Pseudovibrio sp. M1P-2-3: one gene and its partner. The protein of the gene in region 1 interacts with the protein of each later gene in a pairwise test. Links are inferred from orthologs where the notes say so. Each region holds a gene or a part of one and is shown on either strand. Other genes may lie near its edges.

Evidence for each region.
Region 2: the proteins of P6574_RS03580 (region 1) and P6574_RS01285 interact in binary tests that used the Escherichia coli proteins (3 or more experiments, as listed by UniProt). The link is inferred for Pseudovibrio sp. M1P-2-3 from one-to-one orthologs.

What each region holds. Positions count from the first base shown.
Region 1 is NZ_JARRCW010000001.1:759,841-767,882, forward strand. The notes cover bases 2,612-5,513. They hold P6574_RS03580 (pyridoxal phosphate-dependent aminotransferase), read left to right. Parts: upstream 2,612-3,413; coding sequence 3,414-4,613; downstream 4,614-5,513. Other genes in these bases: P6574_RS03575 (DUF3775 domain-containing protein), read right to left, coding at 2,612-2,807. Also shown: excinuclease ABC subunit UvrB, read left to right, coding at 1-1,174; P6574_RS03570 (DMT family transporter), read right to left, coding at 1,225-2,133; more of P6574_RS03575, read right to left, coding at 2,397-2,611; P6574_RS03590 (LysR family transcriptional regulator), read right to left, coding at 6,466-7,377; trxB (thioredoxin-disulfide reductase), read right to left, coding at 7,404-8,042. UniProt on the Escherichia coli protein: Shows aminotransferase activity with methionine and histidine as substrates, and to a lesser extent also with phenylalanine.
Region 2 is NZ_JARRCW010000001.1:267,011-275,149, reverse strand. What follows is about bases 2,292-5,290. They hold P6574_RS01285 (cbb3-type cytochrome c oxidase subunit I), read left to right. Parts: upstream 2,292-2,790; coding sequence 2,791-4,791; downstream 4,792-5,290. Other genes in these bases: P6574_RS01280 (cytochrome c oxidase subunit 3), read left to right, coding at 4,788-5,290; cyoA (ubiquinol oxidase subunit II), read left to right, coding at 2,292-2,806. In the rest of the region: P6574_RS01305 (NnrS family protein), read right to left, coding at 1-389; P6574_RS01300 (hypothetical protein), read left to right, coding at 766-1,035; P6574_RS01295 (hypothetical protein), read left to right, coding at 1,317-1,568; more of cyoA, read left to right, coding at 1,889-2,291; more of P6574_RS01280, read left to right, coding at 5,291-5,387; cyoD (cytochrome o ubiquinol oxidase subunit IV), read left to right, coding at 5,400-5,708; P6574_RS01270 (hypothetical protein), read right to left, coding at 5,784-6,122; P6574_RS01265 (M20 aminoacylase family protein), read left to right, coding at 6,332-7,507; P6574_RS01260 (aspartate-semialdehyde dehydrogenase), read right to left, coding at 7,764-8,139. UniProt on the Escherichia coli protein: Cytochrome bo(3) ubiquinol oxidase is the terminal enzyme in the aerobic respiratory chain of E.coli that predominates when cells are grown at high aeration.

The DNA of each region.
Region 1 (8,042 bases):
CATGTATCGGGGAGACTTTCGCCGGAAGGCAACACTTGCGGAATATGGTTTCCGCCTGCCGTCCTGTATGGACAACCGGCCCTTACGGTTTGAAGAGTGGGATGCCATGCGCCCGCAGACCATTGCAGTTTCCGCTACTCCTGGAAGCTGGGAAATGGATGAAAGTGGCGGCGTGTTTGCTGAGCAGGTCATTCGCCCAACCGGCCTAACAGACCCTGATATAGACATTCGTCCCGCCAAAACACAGGTGGATGATTTGTTGGGTGAAGTGCGTGAGGTGGCTGCAAAGGGATATCGTACACTTGTCACCACGCTCACCAAACGTATGGCAGAGGATCTTACCGAATACTTACATGAAAACGGTGTGCGTGTCCGCTACATGCACTCGGATATTGATACACTGGAGCGTATTGAAATCATTCGTGATTTGAGATTGGGCGCTTTTGATGTGCTCATTGGTATCAACCTGCTCAGGGAAGGCTTGGACATTCCTGAATGTGGTTTGGTGACGATTTTGGATGCGGACAAGGAAGGCTTCCTGCGCTCTGAAACGTCTCTGGTCCAAACAATCGGTAGGGCAGCGCGTAATGTGGATGGCCGCGTGATCCTGTATGCCGACAAAATTACCGGCTCAATGGACCGCGCCATCAAAGAGACGAATAGGCGACGTGAAAAGCAGGAGGCTTATAACGTTGAGCATGGCATTACGCCTGAAAGTGTAAAGCGGTCTATTGGAGACATTCTTGAGAGCGTCTACGAGCAGGACCATGTGACGGTCGACTCAGGCTTCGCCGAAGAAGGCGCGACCATTGGTCATAACCTTAAAGGCCACATTGAAGATCTTGAGAAGCAGATGCGGGATGCTGCTGCTGATCTGGACTTTGAAAACGCAGCCCGCTTGCGCGATGAAATAAAAAGGCTTCAGGAAACCGAGCTGGCGATTTCAGACGATCCAATGACCCGTCAAAGAGCTGTTGAAGAAAAGTCAGGCGGATATGCAGGAGAGAAGAAATATGGTGCTGCCGCGAACCTTCCAAAAGGAACGAAAGTGCACCGGCCTTCTCTGGATGAGATGGGACCGGGGACTGATCTGGCCAAGCCTGCTGGGGCAACGAGGACAAAAGGGCGCAGCACTGGCGGGCGCCCGGGAACGCGCACCTATCGCAAAAACTAGAACCATCGACGGTTAAGCGGGGAAAGTCTGTGTTCCCCGCCTGTTTTGTTCTAGTGGCTTGTTTTCGCTGCCAAGCGCGTTTTGCGGCTGAAGTACATTGGAACCAGCTCCGTCATAAGGATAGCGGTGAAAATGAGGAGGCACCCCGCAATTCCGATTAGGGGGATGCGCTCACCAAGGAAAATAATCCCGAATAGAGCGGCAAATAGAGCTTCCGTGGATATGAATATGGCTGCGTCCGCAGGGCGTGTCCATTGCTGGGCAACCGCTTGCAAGGTGAAGGCTATTCCGCCGGAAATGGCTCCGGCAAAAAAGAGTTCGAAGGCGGCGTTTTCTATGGCAGCCCATGAAAGTGGTTCTATAAAAAGCCCGAGAACGCTAGCTATGGCACCGGTGATCAGAAACTGGATCGCTGCAATGGTGATGGGGCGACCCGTCGACATGGACAGGCGGCCAATGAAAATGACCTGCAACGCCCAAAAGGCCGCACAGATAACCATGAGAGCATCGCCTTTGTTCAATCCTGAGAGGTTCCCCCCACTTAGGAAGAATATTCCCAAGAGAGTGATTAGAGAAGCTGGCCAGATAACCCATTCCGGCTTTCCCTTGAACAGAAGGATCACAAAAATGGGGGTGAGCACCACATAAATTGCAGTGAGAAAGCCCGCATTGGTTACTGATGTGAACAAAATGCCAACCTGCTGCAATAAAGACCCTGCAAGAAAACTTAGGGAAACAGCCAGAACTAAAGGAATATTCTGCCGAGTCAGGCGCTTAGTTGGCTTTCGGGAGCGCTCAAAAAGTGCAAGTGGAAGAACAACAAAGCCAGCGAGTAGAAAGCGGAACCCCACAAACTGATAGGGGCCAATACTCTCCATAGCCGTCGACTGGCTTACAAAAGCTGCGCCCCAAATAGCGCCAGCAAGTAAAAGAAGCAGGTTTGCAACTGCGCGTGGCATAGTGGATCCCCGATCTCGCGCAGCGAGGCGCATTCCGAATTATAACTAGAAATCCCTACTAGTTTTAAAGGGAATACATTGTCAACTATTTGGGAAAGCGTGAAGCAAAAATAATAGTGGTGCGACGGAAGTTATTGAGAAATTTAGTAGGGAAGAGAAGCTGAGATCTATTTCTCTTTATGAGTGAGGCGATATTGATTGTGGGTGTATCTCAAAAACGTATGCCTTTGTAGGCAACTCCTCAGTCTAAGTAGACGAATGGACTACAAGTCCAGAGAATCCAGGCCGTTCTCAAGGTGATCTGGCAAGTGCGGAAGCCCAAGAAGATACTCTGATGTTGAGCCCGTTGCTCTTTCTTTTGCCTCTGCTAAGGCAAGCTCATAATCGCCGGCGTCAAAGTCCCCTCGGCCAATCCAGGTAATAGTAACAAGTTCAGCAGCTTCATCTACGTTCAAGTCATCAAGTAACTCACGAATCTCCTCTTCACGCATGTCCGCATGTTCTTCTTCATTCAGGCCATCATGTGCATGAATCTTCTGCATTTTTACGGGGTCAAATGCTACTTCGCCATCGTGCCCGTCTTCATAGGTATCATTCACGCTGGTTATGGTCGCGCGAACTTTTTCAACGATCATCCGGATAGTTGCGACGGAGAGATTTAATTCAACGGCCATAGCTAAACTCGATTCGTGTCGTTTGGTTATTTATCTACCGAACTAAGAATTCTCGCAAGAGGGTAAGGTACAGGTAAACCTGTATTTATTGACGCAGTTAGGAGACACTAAAGAAACGAATTTCCTTCCCGAAGGCCAATAAACACTTACTATCTTTATTCGCATGTTTCCCCGTTATTATCACTAATTAAAACTCTATATCTAAAAAGCTGATAAAACCAATACGCTCGGCTTGTTTTTTCAGTAGCAAGCTAACTATTCTTCTTCAGATTGAACGGTACGATTCCTTTAATGATTTAGACTTTGATGCGGCGGGCCTGAGTGTTGTCGGTGAACATGGTGACCGTGTTTACCGACAACTCCTTACTCAAAGTGGCGCAGTTTTTAGAAGTTCTTTCTCAATAGAGCTTCTCCCTTGCTTTCCAGTTCAAAATATTCGGAGTTCCTGTTTGGGAATAATTCTAAGCATATAGAATAAACTATAAATGAGTGAATGGTGATACTTTAGAGAAAGTGTGTTGTTTTATCTTGCCTTAATGTACTTTGGGTTTTACGGTCCGGGCCGCAAATCTTTGCGCATTACACGCCGCGTTCATGGAGGGCACTATGGGTTTTATCGCCGACGCGCTATCACGAGTGAAACCATCTGCGACAATAGCTGTAACGAATAAGGCTCGCGAGCTGAAAGCCGCAGGGCGAGACGTTATTGGCTTGGGCGCTGGTGAGCCAGACTTCGATACACCTGAGAACATCAAAGCTGCTGCAATCAACGCCATCAATGAAGGCAAAACGAAATATACAGCAGTTGATGGTATTCCAGAGTTAAAGCAGGCAATCTGTGCCAAGTTCGAACGTGACAATGGCCTGAAATACGAGCCAAGTCAGATAACCGTTGGAACCGGTGGCAAGCAGGTTCTTTACAATGCTTTGATTGCGACCATTAATCCTGGTGATGAAGTGTTGATCCCAACACCTTACTGGGTGTCCTACCCGGACATGGTTCTGCTGGCGGGGGGAGAGCCCGTTATCGTTGAAGCGGATAAAAAAACATTCAAGATTACGCCACAGGCTCTTGAAGCTGCCATCACTCCCAAAACAAAATGGCTTATCTTTAACTCACCTTCAAACCCGTCTGGAGCGGCATATACAAAGGCGGAGTTGAAGGCGCTCACGGACGTTTTGGTTCGTCACCCGCATGTTTGGGTTATGACGGACGATATGTATGAACATCTGGTCTATGATAATTTTGAATTTACCACGCCCGCCCAAATCGAGCCCTCTCTCTATGAACGTACACTGACAGTAAACGGTGTTTCCAAGGCTTATTCTATGACAGGCTGGAGAATTGGCTATGCGGCCGGCCCCCAGCACTTGATTAAGGCGATGGCGAAGGTTCAGTCGCAATCAACTTCTAACCCGAGCTCGATCTCCCAGTGGGCTGCTGTGGAAGCTTTGAACGGAACACAGGATTTCATTCCGGAAAATAATGAGATCTTCAAAGGGCGACGTGATTTGGTTGTTTCTATGCTCAATCAGGCAACTGGTCTTGAATGCCCTGTACCTGAAGGAGCTTTCTATGCGTTTCCGTCTTGTGCAGGCACAATCGGCAAAACGTCGTCCTCAGGAAAGACGATTGAAACAGATCTCGACTTCTGTGCTGAATTGCTTGAGGAAGAGGGTGTCGCAGTCGTACCAGGGTCAGCGTTTGGTCTTGGTCCAAACTTCCGTGTCTCCTATGCAACCTCTACAGAGGCACTGGAAGAAGCGTGTACGCGTATTCAACGTTTCTGCGGTAACCTTCGTTAATTACATTATTTTCAATGTTCCCGCACAATTAATGTCCAGATAAAGTCAGTCACTGACGGAGGCCGAAATACCTTTGTCAGTTGACTTCCTCTCTCTATAAAATAAAGGGAGCTCTGAAGTAGAGCTTACCCCTCCCAGTCGTTGTGCTTTTAGAGGCTATATCTTTCTTGTCTCAAGAGCCTCAACAGTCCACTAACCTAAGTCTCAATTTGAAATAAACGAAAATAGGTCGCGAAGACCGCCAAGGTCTTGTTGGTTTGGATTATATGCAGAGTTTGGCGATTAACTTGTACTGAAGTGAAAAAGAAAAAACCGGACCTAGGGGAAGGTCCGGTAAGTAAAAAACTGATTAAACACCATATTAGATGCAATCACCTTCCAGAGGGGAACTGTTGACCTATGCAAAAGAGCTACGGGGAGGAGAGTAGTAGCGCCTTTATGATCAAAAGTTAATGTCTATATGATGGGCAAATGCTGCCTATGCAATAGGCAATGATTGCAATTCTGCTATGCGTTTGGCGAATGTCTGGTTAATTTTATATGTCTGAAAGCACAAAAGTGCTTCCTGTATTGTCTTTGTGAAATATCGTTGCTCGGTGATGTGCCTTAGGTACGAAAAGAATGAAACTACTTGAAGTAAGGACAGAATATTACTCTCCCAAAGATTTAAGCACTCAAGGTATTATAAGTTCCGTCAGAAAATTACTGTGCATTATAGTCTTGAGCCTTTATACTGAAACATATCCAGCTGCCTTGAAGTAATTCCAACACTCTTGGGGTGTGAACAGATCGCATATGTCACCCAGAGCCTTTATCAAGGTCTCAAAGGTTCTGGCTTTCATTCTGCGTAGGTGTGCTTTGAGCTTGGAAAACGCCATTTCGATAGGATTGAGATCAGGAGAATAGGGCGGCAGAAAAAGGAACCAACACCCGCTTTGTCTGAGGGCCCTTGCGGCTTCTGGAACTTTGTGTGTGGACAGGTTATCCAGAATGACCACCGTTTTAGGGTGCAAGCATGGAGCCAGTTGTGTCGTGATATAAGTGGTGAATGCCTTGCCATTCATGGCCCCGTCCAGAACCCAGGGCGCAATGAGTCCCTCGTGGGTCAAACCGGCGATAAAGGTCTGGTTCTGCCAGCGTCCAAACGGCGCTGTGTCAAGGGCTCGTTCCCCTTTAAAGGCTCGGCCTCGCAGCCGGGTTAAATTCGTTTTAACACTGGTTTCATCGAGAAACACCAGTCTCTCAGGCAGATCACGCATTATAGGCTGACGGGTGTGGCGCCATTCATCTCTGGCATTTTGTACATGGAGTTTGCCACGCTCGGTTGCCACCAACGATTTTTTTTATAGGTGTAGCCAAGACGGCGCAAAGCCTTGGAGACGGAAGTATGGTGAACCCTCACTCCCTCAGCCATGAAAAGTGCATCACATAACTCCATCAACGTGATATCTCCGTCTTGATTGACCAGCTCGCGCAAGAAGGAGAGGTAGGGCTCCAATTTTCCGCCTCCCTTTGGGCGCCCTGTCCTGACCGGGATTAAACTCTGCCCCTCCCGAACTTTACGGGCCAAGCGAGATCCTGATGCTGGAGAGATCAGCAGGCGGCGTGCTGCTTCACGCCCGCTCATCCCGGATAAAATGAGCCTTTTAAAGCGAAGGCGTAAATCAAGTGAAAGTGGCCGGCCCATGTGATCTCCTCCCTAAAAGGAGTGAATCACAAATCAACCTGATTGGGAATCCCCAATCGATTCAGCGTTGCGCCTCATTGCTTTAAAGCTGAGACTGAGTACTTTTCCAGAGATGTAAGTTTTGCCTTCAGGGGCGAAGACAAAACACTTGGCCCTATAGCTTTCTCAGTGTGTCCATCTTTCTGCATAGGATATCAGAAAATCTCTGAAAGCCGTAACACGTGCAGTATTCCTCAGCTCAGAGGGGTAGACGAAATAGGTGTCAAAGCTGGGTAGGTCATCTGATTCGACTGGCATCGCCCGCACAATTCCCGCATCCGGTTCCACCATGTAATCTGGAAGAATTGCAATTCCAATTCCCCTTTGAACCGCTTTTTTGATGCCTGATAGATTGTTGACTTTCACAGCAACATCGCGAACCTCACCTGCCGGTAGTCCCGCAGTTTCGAGCCAGTTCATAATGCGCAGATATGAAGGGATATTATCGCCAATCGTCACAATTCTGTGGTGGCAAAGGTCTTCAAGTGTTTTGGGAGTGCCATAGCGTTCCAGATACTTCGGTGAGGCATAAACATGGAAGTGAACGGCAAAGAGTTTTCGCTGAATTAAATCCGGCTGTGTTGGTTGTCGAAGACGTATTGCGACATCTGCTTCGCGCATGCTTAAATCAAGTTCATCATCCATGCAGATGACTTCCAACCTCATGTCTGGGTAAAGGTCAACGAACTCATTTATACGTTCAGTGAGCCATGTGGACCCCAATCCGACGGTTGTGGTTACACGAAGAGTACCTGTCGGTTTTTCCTTACTATCCGTGAGGCGGCTTTGTGCTGCTTCAAGTTTTTGCAGGACCTCCCGAGCTGTCCGAAACAGCATGTCACCTTGCTCTGTCGGGATGAGGCCGCGGGCGTGACGATGAAAGAGGGGAACACCAAGGTCGGTTTCAAGAGCGCTAACCTGCCTGCTTACTGCTGACTGGCTCATATTCAAGGCTTCTCCGGCATGGGTAAAACTGCCAGCCTGAGCTGCTGCATGAAAAATGCGTAGCTTATCCCAGTCCAATGATCGCCCGCTCATTTTTTTGGTGTTCCCTTATTGATGGCTTATTGAGCCGCTTTTTCAGTTACTTCTTGTGCCGCAAGAAATCGTTCAGCTTCCAAAGCTGCCATACATCCCATACCCGCAGCTGTTACAGCTTGTCTATACTGCTCATCAGTTACATCACCAGCAGCAAATACACCTTCTACAGATGTTTTTGTCGAGTCTGCCTCCGTCCAGATGTAACCGGAAGATTTCATTTCCAGTTGGTCTTTAAAGAGGGAAACTGCAGGAGCATGACCAATGGCAACAAAGACACCGTCTGTATTAAGAGTTTTTGATTCTCCTGTTTGTGTATCTGTCAAGCGTACGCCTGTGACTACAGCAGGGGCTTCAGTGCCAACTATCTCGTCAATTTTTGTGTTCCAAAGAACTTCAATTTTCTCATGCGAGAATAAGCGGTCCTGTAGAATTTTCTCTGCTCGCAAGCTATCGCGTCTATGAATAAGTGTAACTTTAGAAGCAAGGTTTGCGAGATAGAGAGCTTCTTCTACAGCAGTGTTACCACCACCAACGACGACAACCTCTTTGCCTCTATAGAAAAACCCATCACATGTTGCACAAGCTGAGACACCGCCAGCTTGGTATTTTTCTTCGGAAGGCAGGCCTAGCCATTTTGCTTGAGCTCCCGTGGCGATAACCAA
Region 2 (8,139 bases), 490 kb from region 1 along the record:
AGTGCAGCAGGAGCCATAAGGTCCGCTAGGGCAACAATTTCCGGCGACCACCATGCTGAAGTTAGAACGGCAAAACGGCCAATAATCCAGCACAGAAACAAAACACCCAGAGGCCAGCCAACGATGGGTAAACGCCCCGTCCAATTGGGAACAGCCGTCAACAAGAAGCCCGCGACAATCGCCTGCAGGTATCCATAAAGGAACTCATGGGCATGCCATGACACTGGGTCCCACGCGATTGGTAAGGAAATATCTCCCATCAACAAAGGTATCCAGAGGAGTGCGGAAATGAAGGCCCAGAGCGCTCCCCCTAAGAAAAATGGTCGAAAGCCATAGCTCAAGAGCGCCGGTCCAGTCCATTGGCGCATTAGACTTGCTGTACTGCTCATGATGACCAGTCCCTTCAAATAGGCCCATCCGGCTTTCTATTTTTGCCGAATAAAGCGTGCACACTTCCCTTACAGCCGATAACCGGAACCGTAGGCTATAATATATATTATGTATACATATTATATTTTTTCTAAAATTTCAATTCTTTCCTTCCTGCTGCGGCAATGCGTCCGCTGGAAATATGAAACTTTGCGTAAAACGCGGCAATGATACATGTCAGCCTTTTGAAGGTTACTGGAAATTTTCTGCAAAACACCAAACACGCCCGCTCCTGTTAAGGGTCTATAATTCTTAATTTCATTGGGGATTTGTTTCGAGTTTCCAGCTCACCTACTCTCATAACGTGTCTTATCAACAACCCCAAGGATACATGGAATGAGAACCGCAGGCCGTCTCCTAAGCCTTTCCGCAGCAGCTCTTTTTGCCCTCTCTAACGTGACATTTGCTTCCACTACATTTGTACTGGACCAGAAAGCTGCCCTACAAAATTCTGCTCAATCCCAGTTTATACAAGTGGCAGATAACAAGGAGCATAAGGACGACAAGCACGACAGTAATGGCCATGACAATGATGACAAGAAAGACGATCACCATGATAGCAGTGAGCACAAGTCAAAAGGGGACAAGCAAGGCGACTCCCATTAGCAAAAATTGAGTTGCCGTTCAGTCATGGAAACTACCTTCAAATAGTCATTGCACCGTTTCACACAAAACAGTCGCCCCCGTAAACACGGCACACCACATACATCCAAAGTAAAGCCGCTGAAGTTATGTGACACTTCAAGCGGCTTTAGCTTCCAGATTTACGAAAGAGCGCGCAGTCCTTAACGCTCCGTACCCCATAACTCTACAAGCTATTTGCGCTGATTTTCAGCCCCCCCTACTCTCAAAGCGTGTCTATCAGCAACCCTTCAAGGATACCAATAATGAAAAAGCTGAGAATCCTCCCAAGCCTTTCCGCTATAGCTCTTTTTGCCCTGCCCAATCTGGCAGTTGCGTCCAACGCGCCCACAGCTGAGCCAAAGGCATTCCTTCAAAATCCCTCATCCCAACTGCTGTTAAGCCAGTTGGAGGAGGATATCGACCGGATTGATGATAGCCATAGGGATAGAGACGAAGACAGAGATAGGGATGAAGACAGAGATAGAGATAGAGATAGGGATGACGGGCACGGATAAGAGCCTAAGGCTTCTCATAGAACGCACAAGCCTGCTTTCAAACGTAACTTAACATGACCAGTAGGAAACCGCTCACCCACCAACTTAACTGGTAACGCGCACTCCTGCAAAAGCCGCTGGATTCATTCCGCACTTCAGCGGCTCCACTATTTTAGTGAAAATAAATACACAGTAAATTACAAACAAAAATAACGCAAAGACAATAAACTCAAAACAATAGATTACCCAAAATATTTCAAAATATCTGAGCCACTTATCAAAATGATAAAATCAAATGACCTATACTGATAACAACAACCAAATAACAGTGCGCTGGTCAAATGAACAACAAATTAAACTACATTAAACTACTAGTTATTGTTGTCACTTTGTTTTTACTGGGGTCCTGCGCCCTGGGAAACGCCCCGATGATCGACACCAAAGGTCCTATCGCTGAAACACAGCGTAACCTTATGTACATCTCCCTCCTGATCATGTTGATCGTCGTCCTGCCAGTCTACATTCTGGCCTTCACATTCATCTGGCGCTACCGGGCCAAGGGCGGAAAGGGCGAACATCGGCCCGCTATGCCGACCTCTATTGCAATTGAGGCTGTTGTGTGGACAATTCCAGCCTTGATTATCGTAATATTGGGAACACTGGTGTGGGAATACACCCACAAGCTTGACCCCTACAAAAAACTTCAAAGCACCGCCAAACCAATCACCATTCAGGCTATCGCCCTCGATTGGAAGTGGCTCTTTTTATATCCCGAACAAGGCATCGGCGCTGTAAATGAGCTGGTCATTCCCAAAGGGCGCCCCATCACCATCGAGCTCACTTCCGATACGGTGATGAATTCCTTTATCATTCCCGCCCTCAGCGGTCAGATTTACGCCATGGCTGGCATGAAAACCGAGTTGAATATTCTTGCCAGTGAAGTCGGTAAGTTCCGCGGCCGCAATACCCAGTTCAGTGGCACCGGATACCCCTTGCAGTACTTTGATGCCATTTCACTGGATGCTGCCGATTTTGAAAAGTGGGTTGCAACTGTCAAAGGCATGCCCGAACAGCTCACCCACGAAATTTATGCGGATCTGGAAAAGCCCTCCATCGGCAACAAAGTAGAATACTTTTCCAGCACCCCATCCGAACTCTTCAATAGCATTCTCGCAAAATATGGAAACAACAGCTCGTGGCGCCCAAGCGCTCGGCAACAGCCCACCTGCGAAGGAGGTAAGCCATGCTTGGAAGACTAACATTTGATGCTCTCCCTTTCTATAGCGCCATTGCAGCTGGCGGAGCACTCATCACAGTTGGTGGAGCCGTCACTGTAATCGCCCTTATCACCTACTTGGGAAAATGGCGCTATCTATGGCAGGAGTGGCTCACAAGTGTGGATGCCAAACGCATCGGGGTCATGTATATCGTCCTAGCGATTATCATGCTTTTGCGCGGGTTTGTTGATGCACTCATGATGCGCGCCCAACAAGCCATTTCCTACCAAAGTCAAGGCTATCTTGACGGATCACACTTCGAGCAGATATTCACATCCCACGGCACCATAATGATCTTCTTTATGGCCATGCCGTTCCTCGTTGGCTTGATCAACATCGTCGTTCCGCAGCAAATCGGAGCCCGGGATGTCGCCTTCCCCTTCCTGAACTCCGTTAGCCTGTGGCTCACTGCAGCGGGCGCAGCATTGGTGATGGCTTCACTGGTAATCGGAAAGTTCTCAACCGCAGGCTGGACTGGTTACCCTCCCTATTCGGGAAGTTATTTCAGCCCCGGCGTGGGTGTTGACTATTGGATCTGGGCACTTTTGGTCAGCGGTGTAGGTAGTACGCTCACAGGTATCAATTTCATTGTTACTATTTTGAGAATGCGGGCTCCCGGCATGACGCTCATGCGGATGCCCTTGTTCACCTGGACCGCCCTTTGCACCAGCTTTTTGATAGCCTTCGCTTTCCCCGCACTCACCGTCGTTGCCATTATGTTGGGTCTGGACCGTACTTTCGGTTTCCACTTCTTCACCAACGAGCTTGGTGGCAACATAATGAATTTCATTAATATCATCTGGATTTGGGGACATCCGGAGGTATACATCCTCGTTCTGCCAGCCTTCGGAGTATTTTCCGAAGTGGTGGCAACATTCTCGCGCAAAAAGCTGTTCGGCTATGAATCTCTCGTTTATGCCACTGCCTGCATCACGATCTTGTCTTTCAGCGTCTGGCTACACCATTTCTTTACAATGGGCTCAAGCGCCAGCGTGAATGCTTTCTTCGGCATTATGACCATGATTATTGCCGTACCCACCGGGGTGAAAATTTATGATTGGCTCTTTACTCTCTATAAGGGCTCCATAGTCTTCCACACCTCCATGCTATACACCATCGGCTTCATGGTGACCTTTGTTCTGGGCGGCATGTCCGGCGTTCTTCTGGCCATTCCCCCAGCCGATTACATGATGCACAACTCCACATTCCTTGTCGCCCACTTCCATAATGTACTTATACCCGGAGCCCTTTTCGGCTTTCTGGCCGGTATGAACTATTGGTTCCCCAAAGCCTTTGGCTTCAAACTAAATGAATGGTGGGGCAATGTTTCCTTCTGGTGCTGGATGATCGGCTTCTATCTGGCCTTTATGCCTCTATATGTTCTCGGTTTCATGGGAATGACACGGCGTATGGCCCGCTATGAAGTCGCCGAGTGGCAACCATTGTTGATCATCGCAAGCATCGGCGCGCTGTTTGCTTTATGCGGCATCATCGCAATTCTGGTGCAGATTGGCGTCAGCTTCAGAGATCGCGAACAACTCAAGGACACCACTGGAGATCCTTGGGGTGGACGGACGCTGGAATGGCAAACAGCCTCACCTCCAGCCGAGTACAACTTCGCAGTTATTCCTAAGGTTCACGATCGTGATGAATTTTTCCTCCGAAAAGAACAAGGCAACGCCTACACAGCCCCACCCGTTTACCAAGACATTATCATGCCCCGAAAAACCGGTCTCGGCGTGATCATAGGTGGTGTTGGTTTCGTGTTCGGGTTTGCCTTCGTCTGGCATATCTGGTGGCTGGTCGCCCTCATGACAGTCCTGTCATTGTGCGCCGGTCTTTATCGTAGCTGGGCGGATGACCGTGAAGAAATCATTTCCGCAAAAGAAGTCGAACATTTTGAGACAGCCCGCCTGAAACAACTGGCTGCTGCAGGCCGTTTGAAGCCAATGGGAGAAGGCAATTGAGTGCAAAACTAGAAACACCTATTGAAGAGTTCGAGCATCACCAGCTTTCCAATCGGGAACTCGGTTTCTGGGTCTTTCTCATGACGGATGCCATCATCTTTTCCCTCTTGTTTGCAACCTATGTTGTGATGCTGGTTGGTACGGCAGGTGGTCCCACGCATAAGGATATCTTCGAGTTCGGTATCGCCTTTTGGGAAACCATGTTCCTGTTGACCTCGACCATGACATTCGGTTTTGCCTATATCTGTGCCACGCGCAATGACATCGGCAAAGCGGGTGTCTGGCTCATTGCTACCTTTATTTTGGGGGGCGGGTTTCTTACACTGGAACTAGTGGAGTTCGCCAGCCTCGTTGCAGCAGGGGCCGGCCCGACACGAAGTGGATACATGTCCTCGTTTTTTACGCTGGTAGGCACCCACGGTCTTCATGTCACCTTTGGCATGGTTGGCGTTTTGTTTTTAATCTTCCAGATGCTGTTTAAAGGTCTCACTCCGCTTGTTCGCTCACGATTGTTCCGGCTGGGCCTGTTCTGGCACTTTCTGGATATCGTCTGGATCGGTATTTTCTCGATCGTCTACCTTCCCGGTCTCATATAGGAGGTTTTACCTGTGTCATCCTCTACACATACAAACAAACCCTATATTCAGGGATACGTAATCGCGATGATATTAACGCTCATACCGTTTGGTCTGGTATGGATGTCTTCGTTCACTCTCATGACCACATTCTGGATTATAGCGATCTGCGCTGTCATACAGGTGGTCGTACATCTGCGCTTTTTTCTGGGCCTGTCTTTTCACGCAACGCCCGGAGATTACATGTTGACTATGCTTTTTGCCGCAATTCTGATTTTTATTATGATCGGCGGAAGTCTCTGGATTCTCTTCGACCTCCACCACCGAGGCCATGTATTGTAGGAGCCTGCACAGGCTCCCGGCAAAGCAGGGGCGTGAAAAGTTCTGCGTCCACGCCCCTGCTTTCACAAGTCCCCTCTAATTGCTGGAGCTAATGGTCAAATTATTTCCATCAGGTGACAGCGTAAAATTCGGATTGCTGCCGGACTGGCTCCAGCCGCCACTCGTGGAGGATGTGCTGGTACCATCACTATCCGCACCACTTGAAGAGGGGGCAGTGTAAACAAACACGGCCACATTTCCGTTCACAATTGCCGTTACGCTGGTGATCTTGTCCGAATCCAAAGAGCAGCTGTCATAGCTATGCCCATACAGAAGGTCAGGAGAATTAATCTGCACGCTTTCCAGATTAAGTGTCCAGCTTTGCGCACTGCCGGTTGACGACGTATTTGATAAAATCACATTGTATATTGTCATTGGAGCCTCCTTAAAACACGGTCTTCCCCCTCTAAGACGAGCAATCGAGGGTTTCGTGAGGCTCCAACGTTCGAGCGGCACGCACTCTTTGCAAAACCGAAAACCTCCAAAGGCTGGTTTTAAGCGGGTCGGCAATGTGCTTTAAATATGGGAGGACACGCCCAGACAGTCGTCCGCAACTATCTTCATCTGGTTCAGGAGCACGCCCTATGCCAATCTTTGATTTTTCACCGGACTTCCTCAAGGAACTCACTGTTTGGCGGCGGGACTTCCACCAGCACCCAGAGTTATTATATGACACTCACCGAACGGCGGCGCGGGTTGCCGAGCTGCTGACAGACTTTGGGCTGGATGATGTAACCACCGGCATTGGTAGAACGGGGGTCGTTGGTACCATCTTAGGTCACAATGGCGGGGCTGGTAAAGTCATCGGCCTGCGGGCGGATATGGATGCCCTGCCCCTACAGGAAATACCAGGCAAGGAATGGATCTCCAAAGTGGATGGCAAGATGCATGCCTGCGGCCATGATGGCCATACGACAATGCTGTTGGGCACTGCCAAGTACTTAGCAGAGAACAGAAACTTCTCGGGAACCGTTGTGGTCATTTTCCAGCCAGCGGAGGAAGGCGGGGCAGGAGCCAAAGCCATGATTGATGATGGTTTGATGACCCGCTGGCATATCGAGGAGGTTTATGCTTTGCATAATTTACCGGATCTTCCAGTAGGGGAATTTGAAATCTGCTCAGGCCCGATCATGGCCTCCTCCGATGACTTTTATTTAACTATCCATGCAAAAGGCGGACATGCCGCCATGCCTCATGAGGCAGTTGACCCTATTTTTATTGGCTCTCAAATCGTCATGGCATTGCAAACTCTGGTAAGCCGGATTTGCGATCCTCTGGATGCCGCCGTACTTTCAATAACCACATTCCAAGCGGGTTCGGCCACCAATATTATTCCGGAAAGCGCAACATTATCAGGCACCGTACGCACCTTGAGCCCCCAAGCTCGGGAGATCATTCAAACCCGAATGAAAGAAGTCATCAATAGCCTGTGCGAGGCGCACAATGCGCGGGCAAACTTCACCTACGAGATTGGATATCCGGTCACCGTCAATCACCCGGTTCAAACAGAACTTGCCGTATCCGTAGCAGCTCAAGTGGCGGAGTCTCCAGATAGGGTGAATAACCAGATGAAACCTGTTATGGGTGCAGAGGACTTTTCATTTATGCTGGAGGAAAGACCGGGCGCTTTCATTTTTGCTGGAAACGGAGACACCGCCAGCCTGCATAATCCGGCCTATGATTTCAACGACGAACTCACCCCCTATGGCTGCGCCTATTTCATCAATCTGGTTCATGCAGCATTGGGGAATGAGAGATAAAAAAGGCGTGGCCACTTGCATAGCCACGCCCATATTACATTCACTTAGAGTATATCGCCGAAAAGTGGATACCGGTTTTCGGTCAAAGATACGCGACTAAACAATAGATTAAAGCAGTGAGCTGTTTCAATAAAACGTCTCGCTGCTTTAGACTACTTGAATTAGAGCACGTTGCGTTCATTCGCTCGCACTCTAACTTTTATATATTTAAGCGAATTCTTGTCGTTTGATTGAATCCAATCAAACGGAACGCGCTTTAAGCGGCGGCCTTCTTTGGCTCGATCAAACCACGGTTTACCAGAACCTCGGCGATCTGCACGGTGTTAAGGGCAGCACCTTTGCGCAGGTTGTCAGAAACAACCCAGATGTTCAGGCCGTTCTCAACAGTTGCATCCTCGCGGATACGGGAGATGTATGTAGCGTCTTCCCCTGCACTCTCGTAGGGGGTGACGTAACCACCATCCTCTTGCTTGTCGACAACCAGACAACCGGGCGCTTCACGCAAGATATTACGGGCTTCCTCAGGTGAGAGCGGATTTTCAAACTCGATATTCACACTCTCGGAATGGCCAACAAACACAGGCACGCGAACGGCTGTACAAGACACCTTGATTTTTGGATCAAGGATCTTC